DNA from 2 places in the Microbacterium sp. LEMMJ01 genome. Region 1 is predicted to be linked to the other one. Evidence: predicted binding sites of a transcription regulator. Region 1 holds the regulator's gene; the other holds the start of a gene.
The links. The regulator LexA, encoded in region 1, represses DNA repair genes until DNA is damaged. The targets are predictions, from matches to a motif close to TCGAACANNTGTTCGA.
Positions count from the first base shown of each region.

Region 2: B7W94_RS03880 (HNH endonuclease signature motif containing protein) is a predicted target of LexA. The motif match lies at 6,931-6,946, and genes of this name have one in related genera.

Region 1 is NZ_NCTV01000007.1:24,902-34,693, reverse strand. It holds gene hisB (imidazoleglycerol-phosphate dehydratase HisB) at 1-341, opposite strand, end outside; gene B7W94_RS00320 (histidinol-phosphate transaminase) at 338-1,432, opposite strand; gene B7W94_RS00315 (LysM peptidoglycan-binding domain-containing protein) at 1,492-1,860, opposite strand; gene lexA (transcriptional repressor LexA) at 2,144-2,830, shown strand; gene metE (5-methyltetrahydropteroyltriglutamate--homocysteine S-methyltransferase) at 2,913-5,222, opposite strand; gene B7W94_RS00300 (methylenetetrahydrofolate reductase) at 5,244-6,191, opposite strand; gene B7W94_RS00295 (S9 family peptidase) at 6,376-8,238, shown strand; gene smpB (SsrA-binding protein SmpB) at 8,249-8,725, opposite strand; gene ftsX (permease-like cell division protein FtsX) at 8,794-9,708, opposite strand; gene ftsE (cell division ATP-binding protein FtsE) at 9,705-9,792, opposite strand, start outside.
Region 2 is NZ_NCTV01000017.1:293,193-302,984, reverse strand. It holds gene B7W94_RS03905 (carbohydrate ABC transporter permease) at 1-93, opposite strand, end outside; gene B7W94_RS03900 (ABC transporter substrate-binding protein) at 104-1,393, opposite strand; gene B7W94_RS03895 (GntR family transcriptional regulator) at 1,520-2,236, shown strand; gene B7W94_RS03890 (DUF4127 family protein) at 2,277-3,779, shown strand; gene B7W94_RS03885 (glycosyltransferase family 2 protein) at 3,907-5,508, shown strand; gene B7W94_RS03880 (HNH endonuclease signature motif containing protein) at 5,557-6,900, opposite strand; gene B7W94_RS03875 (extracellular solute-binding protein) at 7,168-8,247, shown strand; gene B7W94_RS03870 (ABC transporter ATP-binding protein) at 8,283-9,302, shown strand; gene B7W94_RS03865 (ABC transporter permease) at 9,454-9,792, shown strand, end outside.

The sequences.
Region 1 (9,792 bases):
ACGACCGCCTGCGCGAGCGCCTCGTCCAGGGGGACGAGGGCGTCGCCGTACCGGGAGATGCCGGACTTGTCTCCGAGGGCGGCCAGGATCGCCTGGCCGAGCACGATCGAGACGTCCTCCACGGTGTGGTGCGCGTCGATGTGGGTGTCCCCGGAGGCCCGCACGGTGAGATCCGTCAGCGAGTGCTTGGCGAACGCCGTGAGCATGTGGTCGAAGAACGGCACCGAGGTGTCGATACGGCTCGCACCGGTGCCGTCGAGGTTCAGCTCGACCTCGACGGTGGACTCCGACGTGCTGCGCACGCGGCTCGCGGTGCGTGCGGTGGGCGCGGGGATGGTCATGATGCCGATCCTATCGAGGCCAGGGCGTCCAGGAACGCCGTCGTCTCCGCCTCCGTGCCGGCGCTCACCCGCAGGTGGCCGGGGATGCCGACGTCGCGGACGAGCACACCGCGGTCGTACAGCTGCTGCCACGTCGCCTGCGGATCCGCGACGCCGCCGAACAGCACGAAGTTGGACCACGAGAGGTGCGGGGTGTACCCGAGGGCTTCGAGCGTCGCCGTGATGCGGTCCCGCTGCTCCACGATCTCCTGCACCATGCCGAGCATGACGTCGGCGTTGCGGAGGGCGGCGACCGCGGCGGCCTGCGTCAGAGCGCTGAGGTGGTACGGCAGTCGCACGAGCCGGAGCGCGTCGATGAACGCCGGGTCGGCCGCGAGGTAGCCGACGCGGGCGCCGGCGAAGGCGAAGGCCTTGCTCATCGTTCGGGAGACGGCGAGGCGCGGCCGTCCTTCCAGGAGGGTGAGGGCCGACGCCGCATCCCGTGGCGCGAACTCCTGGTAGGCCTCGTCGACGATCACGACGCCGCGGGCCGCCTCGTAGACGGCCTCCACGACGTCGAGCCCCAGCGGGGTGCCGGTCGGGTTGTTCGGCGAGCAGAGGATCACGATGTCGGGGTCGGCCGCGCGCACCTGCTGCGCCGCCTCCTCCGGGGTGACCGTGTAGTCGGGCTGACGGGTGCCCGCGATCCAGGACGCGCCCGTCCCCTTCGCGATGAGCGGGTACATGGAGTACGTGGGCGCGAATCCGAAGGCCGTGCGTCCCGGCCCGCCGAACGCCTGGAAGATGTGCTGCAGCACCTCGTTGGACCCGTTGCCCGCCCAGATCTGCTCCGGCGTGAGGCCGTGACCCAGGTAGTCGGCGAACGCCTCCCGCAGCGTCGTGAACTCGCGGTCCGGGTACCGGTTCACGTCTCGGATCGCCACGGCGATGTCATCGAGGATGTCGCTCGCGACCTCGTCGGGAACCGGATGCGTGTTCTCGTTGACGTTCAGCGCCACCGGCAGCGGGGCCTGCGGCGCTCCGTACGGGGTGAGTCCGCGCAGATCGTCGCGGAGCGGGAGATCGTTGAGGGAGAAGGTCACCCTTCCCATCTTAAGAGGAGCAGGGAGAGCCGAGGTCATCGTGACGATTCGGCCGGGAGGACTCGGCGTCAGTCGGTGTACCGCGCCGGCAGTGCGAGCTCCTGGCCGACCTGGAGCTCCCCGCCGCGCAGCAGGTTCATGCGGGTGATCTCACCGATGACATCCCGCGGGTCGGCCTCGGGAGCGATGCTGCTCGCGATCGACCATAGGGTGTCGCCGGGCATGACCGTGACGGTCTCGACGGAGACGGCCGGCGCATCCGCGCCGGAGGCGGTCGCGCTGCCTCCGCTGAGGGCGGCGAAGGCGATGCCCGCCACGAGCGGGACGGACGCGAGCGCGAGCAGAGTGCGACGGCCGCGTGCCGTGATCCGCAGCCGGGTGGCCGGACGGGCCGATGCCGGGAGGGCGGTCGCGGTGCTGAGGCTGATGCTGCTCATGTCTGCTCCTTACTGTCCCGGTGCCGGAGCCCGGGGAGGTTGGCGTAGCTTTCGCATCCGCGCCTCGGCCGGGAGCCGTGGATGCGAAGCTACGTTCCGAAGATATCTTCGAGTTCGAATATCTGTCAAGCTGTCTTCGAAACCACGCCCCGCGAATCAGCCGACACGCTCGAACAGATCTTCCAGATCGGCGCTTTTCTCGGATACGGTTTCGATAAGGACACCCCACCACGGGCCACCGACATTCGAAGCGGCACGTCGGATCACGCAGTGAAGGAGCACCATGAGCGACACCTCAGCCCTCGAGTCCGAGGCGCCGCGCACCCGCCGTCGCAAGAGCCTCAGCCCGAAGCAGATGGCGATCCTCGAGGTCATCCAGGCCTCGATCGCGCAGAACGGCTATCCGCCGAGCATGCGCGAGATCGGCGACGCCGTCGGGCTCAAGTCGCTGTCCAGCGTCACCCACCAGCTCGGTCAGCTCGAGCTCAGCGGCTACCTGCGTCGCGACCCGGGCAAGACGCGTGCCATGGAGGTCCTCATCGACCTTCCCGGCACGGGCGCGGAGAACCCGGCGGACGTGGCGACCCCCGTGGGCGATGCCGCCCTGGTCCCGCTGGTGGGGCGTATCGCCGCGGGCGTGCCGATCACGGCGGACCAGCAGGTCGAGGAGATCTTCCCGCTCCCCCGGCAGCTCGTCGGCAAGGGCGACCTGTTCATGCTCAAGGTCTCCGGGGAGTCGATGATCGACGCCGCCATCTGCGACGGCGACTGGGTCGTCGTGCGCTCGCAGAACACGGCGGAGAACGGCGAGATCGTGGCCGCCATGCTCGACGGCGAGGCCACCGTCAAGGTGCTCCGGCGTCGCGACGGCCACACGTGGCTGCTCCCCCGCAACTCCGCGTTCGAGCCGATCCTGGGCGACGAGGCGGTCGTGCTCGGCAAGGTCGTCGCGGTCATGCGCGCCGTCTGAGTCACCGCATCGTCGGTGAGACGAGAACGAAGGCCCTCCCGGGCGCACCGGGAGGGCCTTCGTGTGTCCGGGGACGACCGCGTCAGGCGGTGACCACCACGTCTTCGCGCACGCGCCGCGTGGCCTCGACGATGTTCCGCAGCGACGCCGTGGTCTCGGCGTATCCGCGGGTCTTCAGACCGCAGTCCGGGTTCACCCAGAGCTGACGGAGGGGGATCTCCTCCACCGCACGCCGCAGCAGGGACTCGACCTCCTCCACGGTGGGCACGCGCGGCGAGTGGATGTCGTACACGCCGGGGCCGATGCCGTGGTCGAAGCCCACCTCGGCGATGTCCGCGACGACCTCCATGCGGCTCCGGGCCGCCTCGATGGACGTGACGTCCGCGTCGAGCGCACGGATCGCGTCGATCACGACGCCGAACTCCGAGTAACAGAGGTGGGTGTGCACCTGGGTCGCCGCCGCAGCGCCGCCCGTGGCCAGACGGAACGAGGCGACGGACCAGTCGAGGTACGCCGGCTGGTCGGCCTGCTTCAGCGGGAGCAGCTCCCGGAGCGCCGGCTCGTCGACCTGGATCACCTGGATGCCCGCGGCCTCCAGGTCGGCGATCTCATCGCGGAGCGCGAGCGCCACCTGGTTCGCCGTCTCCCCCAGCGGCTGGTCGTCGCGGACGAAGGACCACGCGAGGATCGTGACGGGGCCCGTGAGCATCCCCTTCATGTGCTTCGCCGTGAGCGACTGCGCGTACGCCGACCAGCCGACCGTGATGGGCGCGGGACGCGAGACGTCTCCCCAGAGGATCGATGGGCGCGTGGCTCGCGAGCCGTACGACTGCACCCATCCGTGCTGCGTGACCGCGAAGCCGTCGAGGTTCTCCGCGAAGTACTGCACCATGTCGTTGCGCTCCGGCTCACCGTGCACGAGGACGTCGAGACCGAGGTCCTCCTGCAGGGAGACGACCGCGGCGACCTCACGGCGCAGGAACTCCTCGTAGTCGTCCTCGGGGATCTCGCCGCGGAGGAACTGGGCGCGGGCGCGGCGGATGTCGCCGGTCTGCGGGAAGGAGCCGATCGTCGTCAGGGGCAGCGCCGGCAGGCCGAGGGCGTTCTGCGCCTCCTCCCGCTCCTGGTACGGGGCACGGGCGAAGTCGGCGTCGCTCAGCGCACGGGAACGCACCGCACCGTCGCGCACACCGGGAGCGGTCAGGCGGTCCTGCAGCGCAGCAGTCGCGGCGTCCAGCTCGGCCCCGATCGCCGTGCGCCCTTCGGACAGGCCGCGGGCGAGGGTCACGATCTGCTGCACCTTCTGATCCGCGAAGGCGAGCCAGGACACCAGGCGCGCGTCCAGCGCCGTCTCGTCCTCCACGTCGTGCGGCACGTGCAGCAGCGAGGTCGAGGTCGATGCCGCTACCGGGGCCCCGAGCGCGCGGAGCGCCTCCAGAGAGTCGAACGCCGCGGAGAGGTCGCCGCGCCAGATGTTGTGACCGTCGATCACACCGCCGACGAGGGTCTTGCCCTCGAGGCCCGGCACCGCGTCGGGCACGGTGCCGCGCACGAGATCCACGGCGATGGCCTCGACGGGGGCGGCGGCCACGGTCGCGAACGTCGCGCCGAGGCTCGCGTACGGGGCCGCGACGAGGATCGAGGGACGCTCTTCGGCGTTCCCGAGCACCGCGAGCGCGCGCTCCGCGGCGGAGGCGAGCTGTGCGGTCGTGGCCGGCAGGGACTCGCTCACGAGGGCTGGCTCGTCGAGCTGCACCCACTCGGCGCCCGCGGCGCGCAGACGGGCGAGCAGATCGACGTAGACCGGCAGGACGTCCTCCAGCCGCGAGAGCGGCTCGAAGCCCTCCGGCGCGTCGTCCGACGCCTTCGCGAGCGCCAGCAGCGTGACCGGTCCGACGACCACGGGACGCGTGACGAAGCCGGCGGCGACGGCCTCGGCGACCTCGCGCACCAGGCGGTCGCTGGCGAGGGTGAACACCGTCTCCGGACCGATCTCCGGCACGAGGTAGTGGTAGTTCGAGTCGAACCACTTCGTCATCTCCAGCGGCGCCCGCTCGCCCTCACCGCGGGCAACGGTGAACAGGGCGGAGAGGCCGATCGACCCGTCGGCCTCGCGGAGGTCGTCGAAGCGGGCAGGGATCGCGCCGACCGTGACGGCGGCGTCGAGGACCTGGTCGTAGAAGGAGAAGGAGTCCGGGATGGACGAGTCCGTGCGGCCGAGGCCGAGCCCCGCCAGGCGCTCGCGGGTCGCCGCGCGCAGGTCCGCGGCCGTCCGCTCCAGCTCCTGCTCGTTGATGCGGCCGGCCCAGAACGCCTCGACGGCCTTCTTGAGCTCGCGGCGACGGCCGATGCGGGGGTAGCCGAGGATGGTGCCCTCGGGGAATGCGGTCATGGTGTTTCCTTTCGGCGGGGACTAGTGCCGGAGCGCCGGGACGATGCCGGCTTCGGCGAGGACGGTCAAGACGGTCTCGTGCTGGTTGAAGGCGTACAGATGCACGCCGGGGGCCCCGCCGGCGACGACGTCGGCGGCGAGGCGCGCGGCCCAGGAGATCCCGATCTCCCGGCGCCCTTCGGCGGTCGGCTCGACATCGAGGGCGATCGCGAGCTCGCTGGGCAGGTCCTCCCCGGTCAGCTCCAGCACCCGGGCGAGCCGGGCCGGCGACGTGATCGGCATGATGCCGGGGAGGATCGGGATGGTGACGCCTCCGGCGCGGGCGCGCTCCACGAAGGCGAGGTAGTCATCGGGGTGGAAGAAGAGCTGCGTGATGGCGAAGGTCGCCCCCGCAGCCTGCTTGGCGAGCAGCGCCTCGACATCCTGCGTGCGGTGCGTGGCCCGGGGGTGCCCCTTCGGGAACGCGGCGACCGCGATGTCGACCTTCTGCCGCGGGGCGACGAGTGCGGCCCCGGGGAGACCGGGGACCGGAGACTCCTGGTACGGCGCGCGCTCGGCCTGGACGCGATCGATGAGCTGCACGAGCTGGGCGGCGCTCTCCAGGTCGCCCAGGAACGGCTCGCTCTGCCCCGCGGGTGGGTCTCCGCGCAGGGCGAGGAAGCGGAGGATCCCGGCGTCGAGGAACTCCCGGATGAGCGCGGTGGCTCCGGCGTAGGTGTTGCCGACGCAGGTGAGGTGAGCGAGGGGTTCGACGTCGGTGTGCTCCCGGATGAATCGCAGCACATCGAGCGAGCGGCCACCGGTCGAGCCGCCGGCGCCGTAGGTCACCGACAGGAACTCCGGGCCGGCCGCGGCGAGACGACGGACGGTCTCGTGCAGGGCCTCCTGGCTCGACTCCGAGCGCGGCGGGTAGAGCTCGAAGGAGAACGGCACGCGGGAGGCGCGGGAGGCGTCGAACGTGGAAGACATCTTCTCTCCAGGGGACAGGGGCCGGGGTCCGCGCACGACGAAGAGCACGTCGTTCGCGGGCGGGTGCCGGGCTCGGCTGTCGCTCCACGCCCGGGATGAACCGGGCGTTTCCAGAAACCTAGAACACGCCCTCGGCCCGCCGCACGAGTGTGACGTCGTGTGTCACCGCCCGTAGGCTCGAGGCATGTCCTCACCGTTCGGCTCCTGGTCCTCCCCCTTCACCGCCGCAGCCGTCGCAGGAGCGGCACCGCGCATCGACGGGGCCCGCTTCGTGGGCGACGAGGTGTGGTGGGCCGAGTCCGTGCCCGCCGAGGGCGGACGCGTCACGGTGCGCAGCTCGACAGGAGCGGAGATCCTCCCGCCCCCCTGGAACGCCCGCTCTCGCGTACACGAGTACGGGGGCGGTGCCTGGACGGTCGACGACGACACCCTGTACTTCGTCTCCGGCGCAGACCAGCGCGTGCACCGGATGGATCGGGGTGCCGAGCCGCGCCCCCTCACCGCCGCCGGCCCTGCGTACGGCGGGCTGCGCATGCAGAGCGGCCGGCTGCTGGCCGTGCGGGAAGACCTCTCGACCGACCCGCACCGCCGCGCGATCGTGGAGATCCCCGTTGACGGCTCAGCCGCCGAGGACGCCTCCGCGATCCGGGTGACCGTCGAGGGTCCCGGCTTCTTCGCCCATCCCGCGCTCTCGCCCGACGGCAGCCGCGTCGCCTGGGTCGAATGGCAGGCGGACACCATGCCCTGGGAGAGCGCCACGCTCGCGATCGGATCGGCGGCCGGCGGGACGATCACCCGGGTCCCCACCTCCGCCGCCCTGCAGCCGGAATGGATCGGCGACGACACGCTCGTGTTCGCCGACGACGGCTCGGGACGCTGGCAGCTCCAGCACCTCGCGCTCGACGGCGTCCAGCCCGGTGCCTCCCGCCCGCTCACCTCATCCGACGCGGACACCGGCTACGGCCTGTGGGTGCTCGGCAACCGCTGGTTCCAGCCGCTGGCGGACGGCCGCCTCGTGGCCGTCCGCACCGACGGCCGCGACGAGGTGCAGCTCGTGTCCCCGGGCGGCGAGACGCGCGCGATCGCGGTCCCGGCCGACGGGCATCTCAGTGTGGACGACGTCTCCGGCTCCCGCGTGCTGCTCAGCGGAGACGGCTCGCGCGTGACCTCCGGCATCTGGTGCCTCGACGTCGACAGCGGGGTCGTCGAGACCGTCACCGGCGGCGCTGCGGTCGACGAGGACTGGATGCCGGCGGCCCAGCAGCTCGTCGTCGAGGGGGCGCACGGCCCCGTGCACGCCTTCGCCTATCCGCCCGCCGCGCCCGGAGAGCCCCGCGGCGCCGACGGCGAGCTCCCGCCCTACATCGTGCTCGTGCACGGCGGGCCCACCGCCCATGTCACGGGAGCGGCCTCCGCCTCGATCGCCTTCTTCACGAGCCGGGGAATCGGGGTCCTCGACGTGAACTACGGCGGGTCCACCGGTTACGGTCGGGCGTACCGCGACCGCCTGCAGGGACAGTGGGGCGTCGTGGACGTGGACGACGTGATCGCGGCCGCCCGCGGGCTCGCCGACGCCGGGCTCGCCGATCCCGCGCGCATCGCCATCCGCGGCGGCTCGGCGGGCGGCTGGACGGTGCTCTCGGCGCTCGTGCGGGGTGGCACGTTCGCCGCGGGCATCAGCCGCTACGGCGTCGCGGATCTGCGGATGCTCGCCGCCGAGACCCACGACTTCGAGGCGTCGTACCTCGACGGCCTCGTCGGTCCGCTCCCCGCCGCCGAGGACGTGTACATCGAGCGCTCGCCTCTGACCCACGCCGACCGCATCGACGTGCCGGTGCTGCTGCTGCAGGGCGGGGAGGACCGTGTCGTGCCGCCGTCCCAGTCGGAGGCCATCCGCGACGCGCTGGCGGCGAACGGCATCGACCACGAGTACGTGCTGTACCCGGGCGAGGGTCACGGGTTCCGCAGCGCGGAGACCATCGTCGACGCGCTGGAACGCGAGCTCGCGTTCCTCGGCCGGGTGTTCGGCTTCACGCCGAGCCTCTGAGCGCGGGCGGCTACTCGCCCACCCGGTTGCGTAGCCGCATCGCCCGCTCGGCCTCACGGGTGTCCTGGCGTTCGCGGAGGGTCTGACGCTTGTCGTACTCGCGCTTGCCCTTCGCGAGCGCGATCTCGACCTTGGCGCGACCGTCCGAGAAATACAGCTTGAGCGGGATGAGCGTGTATCCGCCCGCGGAGACGGCGTGGGCGAGCTTCGCGATCTCCTCCCGGTGCAGGAGGAGCTTGCGGATGCGCTTGGCCGAGTGGTTCGTCCAGTGCCCCTGCGAGTACTCCGGGATGTGCACGGCGTCGAGGAAGACCTCGTTGCCCTTCACGAACGCGTACCCGTCGCTGAGGTTCGCGCGCCCCTGACGGAGCGACTTCACCTCGGTGCCGGTGAGCACCATCCCCGCCTCGTACGACTTCTCGATGTTGTAGTCGTGACGCGCGCGACGATTGGTCGCGATGACCTTCTCCCCGCGTTCCCTGGGCATGATGATCTCCTGTGCTGTGGTGCCGTGGACGGCTCGGCAGCGGATCGGCCGAGCAGCCTTTCAGGGTATCAGGTGCGCAGCCACCGTCGGATCGCGAAGCCCGCCGACAGGGCCGCGAGGACCACGCCGATCCCGACGAGGACCGGGACGACGAGCGCCGCATCCTGCATGGTCACCCAGGTGGTGATGAAGGGCACGCGGCCGCGCAGGTAGCCGTTCACGCCGAAGTGCATTCCCGCGACGACGGCGGCACTGGCGAGGGCGGAGCCCAGCAGCGCGGCGAACACGCCCTCCAGCACGAACGGGGTCTGGATGAAGCGGTTCGACGCGCCCACGAGGCGCATGATGCCGATCTCCTTGCGCCGCGCGTAGGCCGACAACCGGATCGTCGTGCCGATCAGCAGCGTCGCGGCGATGAGCATGAGCACGGCGATGCCGACGGCGATGTAGGTGGCCACCGTGAGCGCGGAGAACAGCGGTTCGAGGTATTGGAGCTGGTCCTGGACCTGCTCCACTCCGGCCTGGTCGCTGAACGCCTCGGCGAGCACCTGCGACTGGCCCGGGTCCTTCATGGTCACGAAGAAGACCTCGAACGCCTGGTCGGGCGAGAGCACGCTGGCCTGCTCCTCCCCCACCTGCTCGACGAGCTTGGCGTACGTCTCCTCCTTCGTGTCGAAGGTCATGGAGCTGATGAGCGGCGACAACGCGTCGCCCTCGAGCTGGGCGCGCACGGCGGCCACCTGCTCCTCGCTCGCCGCGCCGTCCACGCAGGTGTCCGACTCCGACACCGCGGAGCACATGTAGACGGCCACCTGGGCGCGCTCGGACCAGTACCCGCGCATGACGCCGATCTGGGACTGCATGAGGATCGCGGCGCCGACGAACGTCAGCGACACGAATGTGACGAGCACGACGGAGATCACCATCGAGATGTTGCGCCGCAGGCCGACGAGGGCCTCGGTCAGGATCAGGCCGATTCTCATGAGGTCGGGCCCACTTCCTCGTCGTCCTGGTCCGACAGGCCGAGGCGGTCCGCCACGCCGAGCTCGGCGACGTCCACCTCCGGG
Region 2 (9,792 bases), on a different contig from region 1:
CGTGGTCCGGCGGCTGCGGCGCCGCCGGACGGGAGCGCCGGGTCCGGCAGGAGCGTTCTCCTGCCGGACCCGGGGTGCCGTTGCCGTGGTCACGAGGACCGGCTCACTTCGAGGCGTAGGAGGCCATGCGCTCCTCGACGGTCGCGATCGCCTCCTCCGGGGTGGCGGTCAGTCGCACGACCTCGTCGAACGCGGTCGCGAGGTCGGTCGCGTACTCGGCGCTGTACGGACGGCTCGCCAGGGACTTCGCGTTCGGGGACGACGCGGCCTCCGCCCAGACGCCGAAGTCCTGCAGCTCGTCGAACGCGGCGCTGCCGGCGAGAGAGGAGCGGCCGGGGAGATTGCCGAGCGCGACGGCGAACTTCTCCATGGGCTCGTCGCTCACGAGATAGGCGAGGAACGTGGCCGCCTCCTCCTTGTGCTTCGAGTTCGCGGGGATGAAGAGGGTGCTCGCGGTGACCTGCGTGCTGTTCTCCAGGTCCGGCGAGGCGGCGGGGATCGCGGTCACGCCCCACTCGAAGTCGGGGGCGATCTTGGCGGCGCTGGCCGACCGCCACTCGCCGTCGATGATCATGGCGACCTGGCCGCTGAAGAACGGGTCCTGCGCGGAGAGGTACTCGCCCTGTCCGGACACGAACGTGGCCATGGCGTCGGCGCCGACCGGCTCGATCACGTTGTCCTGATACCACTGCAGGGCCTCGAGGTTGCCGTCTTCCGCGGGGGTCGGGCCGTCCTCGCCGTCCCAGCTCCCGCCGAAGGCGTAGCCGAGGGTCGTGAGGGTGGTGCTGTCGTTCGCCGAGCCGAGTCCGAGCTGCGTGATCTTGCCCGACGCGTCCTTCTTGGTGAGCTTCGGGATGGCGGCGGCGAGCTCGTCCATCGTGGTCGGCGGGGTGACCCCGGCCTCCTCCAGGAGCTGCGGGTTGTAGAGCAGCTGGAAACTGTGGATGGCGATCGGCAGCGAGTAGATCTTGCCGTCGTACGTCATCTGCTCCATGGCGCTGGGGACGAAGTCGTCGACGTCGATGTCCTCGGCGGCGATCGCCTCGTCGAGCGGCGCGAGGATGCCCTTCGAGGCCCAGGCGCCGACGGTGTTGCCGAAGTTGTCGGAGATGTCGAAGGAGCCGTTCGACGACGACATCGACGTGAGCTGCTTCTGGGTGTCAGGGCTGGAGACGCCCGTGACGACGATGTCGTCCTGACTGGCGTTGAAGTCGGCGATGATCGCCTCCAGCGCCTTCGCCTCCTCGCCTCCCCACAGGTACGAGAACGTGATCTCGGTGGGGCCGTCCGCGTCGCCGCCGCCGCCGGCGCAGCCGCTCAGGGCGACGATCGTCGCCGTGCCCAGCGCCCCGGCGACCAGGACGCGTCGGCGCATGTTGTGCTTCACGTGCATGGGGATTCTCCGCTCATCGTTGACCGTGCAAGGATTGGAATAGACCAATTAGGAACCGCTGAGAGGAGACATTGACACAATCCCGGGTGATCGTCAAGATTGGGTTAGTCCAAACGAGGGGGAACCATGGCGGCGATCGAGGGCCTCACGAAGCACGAACGCGTGCGGCGGCATCTGGAGAAGGTCATCGACCAGGGGCTCGCACCCCACGAGAAGCTGCCGACGGAGCGCGAACTCGCGGAGTCGCTCGAGGTGAATCGGCAGACGGTGCGTCGCGCCCTCGACGAGCTCGAACGGGACGGCCTCGTGTACCGGCTGCAGGGAGCGGGCACCTTCGTGAGCGCCTCGCGGATCAGCAAGGCGTTCGAGCTGACCTCGTTCTCGGAGGACATGCTCGCCCGCAACATGCGACCCGGCTCCCTCTCCGTCGACGTGGGCACCGCGGCGGCCGGGCAGACCGCCGGATACGCCTTGAACCTCAGCCCGCAGTCGCGCGTCGTCCGGATCCGCCGGGTGCGGACCGCCGACGACATCCCGATCTGCCTGGAGGTGTGCTCGATCGCGGCCGACGCGGTGCCGGGCCTGGAGGACGGCATCGAGGGCGACTCGCTCTACGACGACCTGCGCACCCGTTTCGGCATCACCGCCGTGCGCGCCGACCAGGAGATCCACGCGGTCGTCCTCGACGAGGAGCAGGCGGCCGCGCTGCAGACGCCGCCGTTCTCGCCCGCCTTCCTCGTGAAGCGCACGACCTACGACGCCCGCAGCCGCCCGATCGAGTATGCCGAGTCGGTGTACCGCGGCGACCGCTACTCGTACCTCGTCTCCGTCGCCCGCCCCTGATCCCCGATCTGCGACCCCCTTCACCGACGAAAGGCTCCTCGTGTCCGACCCGATCCTCCGCCCGCGCATCGCGCTGCTGCCCCTCGACGACCGTCCGGTGAACGTCAAGCTCCCGGGAGACGTCGCGGCCGTCGCGGGCGTGACCCTCGACGTTCCGCCCGCCGGGATCCTCCCCTCCTACCGGACCGCGGGCGATGCCGACGGGCTGGGCGCCTGGCTGCGCGAGCGTGCCGCGGACCCGGCCACCGTGCACCTGGTGGTGTCGGTGGACATGCTGCTCTACGGGGGACTCATCGCGAGCCGCACGAGTCACGACACCGCTCGCGACGTGCTGGCGCGCCTGGACGTGCTGCGCGAGGTGCGGCGGATGCGGCCCGACCTGCCGATCTCGGCGGTGTCGCTGGTGACCAGGGCGAGCAACTCCTACTCCGCGGCCGAGGAGCCGACCTACTGGACGGAGCACGGCAAGGAGATCCACGCGCTCGGCGGCGACGCGCACCGGCTGCTCGGCGAGACCGAGGTGCTGCCGCTCGACGCGCTGACCCCGGTGCCGGCCGATGTGGTCTCCGACTACTCGTCTCGGCGGCTGCGCAACCACATCGTGAACCTCTCCACGCTCGGCCTCGTGGAGGACGAGACCCTCGACTTCCTGGCGATCACCGCCGACGACACCGCCCCCTTCGCGGCGGGCAGCGCGGAGCAGGTGTGGCTCCGGCACTGGATGCGGATGCTGCCGTCGGGCCGGCGCGTGCTGATGTACCCGGGGGCCGACGAGGTCGGGGCCGCGCTCGTCGCCCGGGCCCTCGCGGTGAACGCCGGGGTGACCGCCTCGTTCTCGGTGGCCTGCGCGGACGCCGCCGGCATGGAGCGCGTCCCGCCGTACGAGAATATGTCGCTGGCGGCGTCGGCGAGCCGGCAGATCCGCGCGGCCGGGGCCGAGGAGGTCGCCGCGGGAGGCGACGTCACCCTCGTGCTGCACGCCCCGGACCCCGACCGGCACGACATGTTCCGCGGGCGGCCGGAGGTCGTCGACGTCGAGGCCGTCGCGGGGACGGTCGCACTCGTGCGGGAGCGTCTGGAGGCCGGGGAGCACGTGGCCCTGGCCGACGTGCGCTACCCGAACGGCGCGGACGAGGCGCTCGTGCGCGCGCTGGCGGAGGCCGGACTGCTCGGGCGCCTGGAGGCCTTCGGCGGGTGGAACACCGCCGGGAACACGCTCGGCAGCGTCGTCGCGGTGGCCGCCGCCGGAGTGGTGGGCCGGGCCACCGGCTCCTTCGACGAGCGTGCCGCGCGGATCGCCCTGCTCACGCGGCTGCTCGACGATTTCGCCTACCAGGCCGTGGTGCGCACCGATGCGGGCCCCTCCCTCTTCCCCGACATCTACCCGATGGCCGAGGATGCGCAGGTCGCGACGGCCGAGCGCGTCATCCGTGCGGAGCTGACGGCCCTCCTGGAGTCGATGCTGCCCGCCGAGGACGTGCGGATCGCGGAGCTGACCCTCCCCTGGCGGCGCTCGTTCGAGATCGGTCTCACCCTGCACTGATCCTCCACGGCGGCGGCATACACCCGGGACCGCCGCGAGCCTGGCGCGCTCAGCAGGAAGGGATGGTTGGCTGGAATCTCCGGCGGGGGAGATTCGGGCCGGTCACGATCACAGGGGGATGACGTCCATGAGCAGTGCGACCGGGGACGAGGCGGCCGGGGGCCGCGTGCGGGTGAGCGTGGTGGTGCCGGTGTTCCGGCCGAAGGCGTCGTTCGACGACCTCATCGCCTCGCTCGACGCGCAGACGCTGCCCGCGGGGTCCTTCGAGGTCCTGCTCTGCGACGACGGCTCCGGGGAGGAGACGGCCGCGCGGCTCGAGAGCATCGCGAAGGACCGTCCGCATGTGCGCGTGCTGTCGCTGCCGCACTCCGGGTGGCCCGGCACTCCGCGCAACCGGGGTGTCGAAGAGGCCAGAGGGACGTACGTGCAGTTCGTCGATCAGGACGACCGCCTCTACCCGCGGGCGCTGGAGCGGCTGTGCGACTACGCGGACGAGAACGGCTCCGATGTCGTGGTCGGCAAGGAGGTGGGCATCGGACGCAAGTTGCCCGCCAAGATCTTCCAGCGCGACATCCCGCACGCGGTGCTCGGGGAAGACCCGATCCTGGAGATGCTGACGCCGCACAAGATGTTCCGGACCGCCTTCCTGCGGGAGAACGGCATCCGCTTCCCTGACGGGAAGGTGCGGCTCGAAGACCATCTCTTCGTGATGCAGGCGTACTTCGCCGCCGATACGATCTCGGTGCTCGCGAGCGAGCCCTGCTATGCGTGGGTGAAGGAGCCGGGGAGCGCGAGCTCGGCCCGCATCGAGCCGGAGTCGTACTTCCCGCATCTGGAGACCGTGCTCGACGTGGTCGAGGCGAACACCGAACCGGGGAAGGTGCGGGATCGGCTGCTGCGGCACTGGTTCCGCGGCAAGATCCTCAACAGGATCGCCGGGCGACGGATGGTGAAGTACCCGGCGGAGTACCGCGACCGTCTGCTGGACGTGGTCGTGCCGCTCACGCAGCGTCGTTTCGGACCCGGCGTGGACGCGGGGCTGTCGTTCCCGCAGCGCATCCGCGCCGCTCTGCTGCGCGCCGACCGCCGCGACGACCTGCTCGCCTTCGCCGCCTTCGAGGCCGAGACGACCTGCACCGCCGCCGTGACCTCGGCGCGCTGGTCGCGGGGAGGGCTGCAGCTGACCGTGCGCGTCCGCGTGCGTCGGAACGGCGAAGAGGCCTTCGTGTTCGAGACGGTCGGCTCGGCGGATCATCTGCTGTCCCTCCCGCTGTCGACGACGGAGGATCTTCCGCCTGGCCTGCTGGACGCCCGCAAGGAGCGCCGTGCCGACCGGGTCGACGTGGTCGCGCAGGACACCCCGCAGCCGGGCGAGGCCGCGGAGTCCACCGCGGGTTCGGAGCGCAAGGTCGGCGGGCGCCGACCGAAGCGCCTCGACGCGGTTCCCATCGCCGTGGACCCCATGAAGGTGTTCCGCGAGGACGGTGCGCGCGACGCCGATCTATCGGTCGCGGTCCGCGTGGCCGGCTGGGTGTTCACGGCGCCGCTGACGGCCGCCCCGGACGTGGTCGCACACCTCGGCCGCTCGCCCCTTCTCGCGGGCCGGCGGGTCGAACTCGTGCGGAACGACGACGGCAGCCTGCGCCTGCACCGGGAATGGCCCAGAGGCGCCTGGCGTGACGCCCTGGCACGCACCGCGCGACGCGTGCGCTCCCGCCTCCGCCGCTGACAGCCCCACAACGCCCCGCGCCCGAACTCGCGTGCCTGCGCACCGCACTCAGGCCGCGACATCGAAGCGCGCCCGTCCGCCCAGCCGTGGTGTGCGCTGCGGGTCGACCCACCGCGGCGGAAGGAACCAGGGCCGGCCGGCCACACCGGAACCCTCGATGACGATCTCCCACCCGTTGTCGTGGATGCGGTGGTGACAGGTCTCGCAGAGCAGGATCCCGTTCGAGAGATCGGTCGGACCTCGGTCGCGCTGCCACCAGCGGAGGTGGTGAGCCTTCGTCATCCCCGGGGGAAGCCCGCACATCGCGCACCCGCCGTCCCGTTCGGCCAGTGCCAGGCGTTGGGCTCGGGTGAAGAGGCGCTTCTCGCGACCCCAGTCCAGAACCTCGCTCGCCCCGCCGAGCACGCAGGGGATGACGCCGCCGCTGGCCGCCATCCGCCGCGCGGCGCCGATGTCGATCACCTGGTCGAGCCCGTCGATCGTCGCCGACCCGGCTCCCGCCTGCAGATCGTCCAGCGATACCCGGACGACCACCGTCGCCCCCGCGAGCGGCACCCGATCACCCTCGCACCCGAGCACATGCCCGCAGAAGAGGGCCAGCGCATCGGCCTGGATCATCGCGACCGAGCGCCGGTCGGCGTCCGGCGACCCCGCATCAGGGGCGTCGAGGCGGGCGGCGAACACGGCGGACACGTGCCCGCGGATCGCGGTGACGACCGGCGCCGCGGTCTCGGCATCGAGCTGCGCGTGCAGGTGCACCATGCCGTCCCGTTCGAAGATGCGCAGTCCGCGCCGAGCGCGCTGCTCCTCCGCCCGCGGCGCCACGCCGTCGGGGTCGAGCCACGCTTCGGCGCGGAGGACGAGTTTGCGCACCGCATCGAGCTCGAGCCCCTCGGCTGTGGCGGCCAGCACGCGCTCCGCCTCGGCGATGCGCTCCACCCCGGCGGCCACGCGACAGCGATCCAGCAGGGCGACGAGGAGACCAGCCGCCGGCGCTCCGAGGGCACCCGACGCGAGCGCTTCCCGGAGGAGCGGGTACCGCGCGGGCAGCGGCGCACCGAGCAGATCGCTCCGCGGTGACGTCGCCTCTCCCACCTTCACCAGGCGCTGCGCCTCCCCCGTCGAGATGCCCGTCACGGCGGCGATGAGCTTCGCCGCCGTGCGGTACCCGCGTTGCTTCGCCAGGCTGTCGGCCCCGAGCTCGGCGCGCGACTCCCGGGCGATGCCAGCCGCCACGTCGATGTGCAATGCATCGAGCCGGCGCTGCAGGAGTCCGATCGCGTCGGCGACGTCGACGAGCTGCGCGCGGGAGAGCTCCGGCGCGCAGCTCGCAGAGCCCCACGCCTCGTCGAGACGCTCCATCGCCTCGCGCAACCCGGACATTTTCGACATGCTTCATTTTATCTCCGCGAGGCGCGAGTTTCGAAGAAATGTTCGAGTCAATACCGGCATTCCGCACCCTCCGACAGGACATCCCACACCCCGGTCCGGGACCCATCCCCCACCCGTTCACCTCATCGCATCCTCACGTTCACGCCGCGCGCCTATCTTGAGTGCGGACGCGCGACCGCGCTCACGAAACCAGACAATCTTTGTGCCTTCACCACAAGAACCGGTAGTGTCGCATCGACACACCTCGAAGGCGAGAAAGGGACGAACATGGCCGACAGGCAGCAGAGGCGCTGGGCGCTCATCGGATTGACGGCCGCGGCGGCGATCGCGCTCACCGGATGCACGGCGGGCGGCGATGGAGACGCGGACGGCGGCGGCAGCGACAGCGGCTCCGGCGACACCCTCATCGTCTACACGAACTCGAACAGCGACGGCCGCGGTGAGTGGATCACCGAGAAGGCGGCGGACGCGGGTATCGACATCGAGATCGTGGGCCTCGGCGGCGCCGACCTGACGAACCGCATCATCGCGGAGAAGAACAACCCCGTCGGCGACGTGGTGTTCGGCCTGAACAACATGTTCTTCGAGCAGCTCAAGACCGAAGAGGCCATCACGGCCTACGAGCCGAGCTGGAGCGGCGAGGTGCCCGCAGACGCCGGCGACCCGAAGGACGGCGCGTTCTGGCCGCTCGTGGAGCAGGCGATCGTCACGGTCTACGACGAGAACCGCATCAGCGACGCGCCCACCGACCCCGACGACCTGTACACCGACGAGGAGTTCGCCGGCCGCTACGAGGTCAACCCTGCGCTCGGCCAGGCCACCCCGCAGCTCGTGCTCGCCAGCATGCTCACCCGTCACCTCGACGAGGACGGCGACCTGGGCGTGAGCGACGAGGGCTGGGACCTGGTGAAGTCGTACTACGCCAACGGCTCCCCTGCCGTGGAGGGCACCGACCTCTACGCCCGCATCACCCGCGACGAGGTGGACTACGGCGTGCTGCCGTCGAGCGGCATCTCCGCCCGCGACGAGGAGTACGGCACCAGCACCGGGATGATCGTGCCCGAGTACGGCGTCCCCTACGTGACCGAGCAGATCGCACAGATCAACGGCACGGACAATGAGGACAAGGCACAGGAGTTCATCGACTGGTTCGGCAGCGCCGAAGTGCAGGGCGAGTTCGCCGCGGAGTTCAACGCCATGCCGGTGAACGAGGGCGCGGTCGAGAAGGCCAACCCCGAGGTCGTCGAGCTCATGGGCACGCTCGACCGTCAGGACATCGACTTCGGTTTCGTGAGCGAGAACCTCGGCGCCTGGGTCGAGAAGGTCACGCTCGAGTACATCGGCTGACCCGCGCAGTCCCGCACCGGCAGAGAGAGAAGACGATGATCCGTTTCGACGACGTCGAGGTCGTGTTCGGCGACCACCGTGCGGTCTCGCACCTCGATCTGGAGATCCAGGAGGGTGAGTTCTTCACCCTCCTGGGTCCGTCCGGATGCGGCAAGACCACCGCCCTGCGCACGCTCGCGGGGTTCATCGAGCCGACCGGCGGCCGCATCCACATCGCGGGTCGCGACGTGACCCGCGTGCCGAGCGAGAAGCGCGGCGTGGGCATGGTGTTCCAGAACTACGCGCTGTTCCCGAGCATGAACGTGCGGGAGAACATCGCGTTCGGCCTCTCGGTGCAGAAGGTGTCGAAGGCCGAGCAGCGGCGGCGCGTGGACGAGGTCGCCGACCGCACCGGGCTCGCCGCGTCGCAGCTCGAGAAGAACGTGGCGGAGCTGTCCGGCGGCCAGCAGCAGCGCGTCGCCATCGCCCGGGCGCTCGCGCTCACCCCCAGCATCCTGCTCCTGGACGAGCCGCTGTCGAACCTCGACGCCAAGCTCCGCGTCCAGCTGCGCGAACAGCTCAAGGAGCTGCAGCACGAGGTCGGCGTGACCACCGTGTACGTCACGCACGACCAGGAGGAGGCGCTCACCCTCAGCGACCGCATCGCGGTGCTCGACGCCGGGACGCTGCAGCAGGTGGGCACGCCGGAGGAGATCTACGACCGCAGCGCGACACCCTTCGTCTGCCGGTTCATCGGCGAGAACAACCGGCTCAGCCCCGCGCAGCTCGTCGCGATCGGTGCCGGCCTCGACGCCACGGCCGAGAGCTACGTGCGGCCGGAGAAGCTGCACCTCGCGTCGCCGTCCGCGGCCGCCGCCGGAGGCACGGCGTCGCTCGACGGCACCGTCGCGGAGCGCACGTACCACGGCAGCCACAGCGTCTACACGGTGTCGGCGGCCGACGGGACGCTCCGGGTGAGCGTGCCGGCCGCAGCGAGCGCGCACCGGTGGGACGTCGGCGACGCCGTGCGCATCGACGTCGACCCGCGGTGGATTCTGCAGTACCCGGCGGCGTGACATGAGCGCTCCGCAGAACGACTCCCGCCCGGTGCCGCCGCCGTCCGCGGCCATGACCGACGCCCCCGGCGCCCTGACCACCGAGGCCGCCGAGGCGGGCACCGCGACGAAGCCCCGCCTGCGCCGCGGACGGCCCGGCAGCGTGCGCGCGATGCTCCGCTCGCCGCTCGCCTGGGTGACCGGCATCGTCGTGGTCTGGTTCGCCGCCGCCTTCCTCGTGCTGCCGAACGCCGAGCTGCTCGCCGCGACCTTCTTCCCGGACGGCCAGTTCAGCATCCGCGCCGTCGAGAAGCTGCTCGGCAGCGAGCGCGCCCTGAAGACGCTCGGCAACAGCTTCCTCCTCGCGATCACGCTGTCCGTCACGGTCAACGTCGTCGGGGTGTTCATCGTGCTGGTGACGCAGTACTTCCAGGTGCGCGGCGCCAAGCTCCTCTGGCTCGGCTACGCCACGACCCTGATCTACGGCGGCATCGTGCTCGCCGCCGGCTAC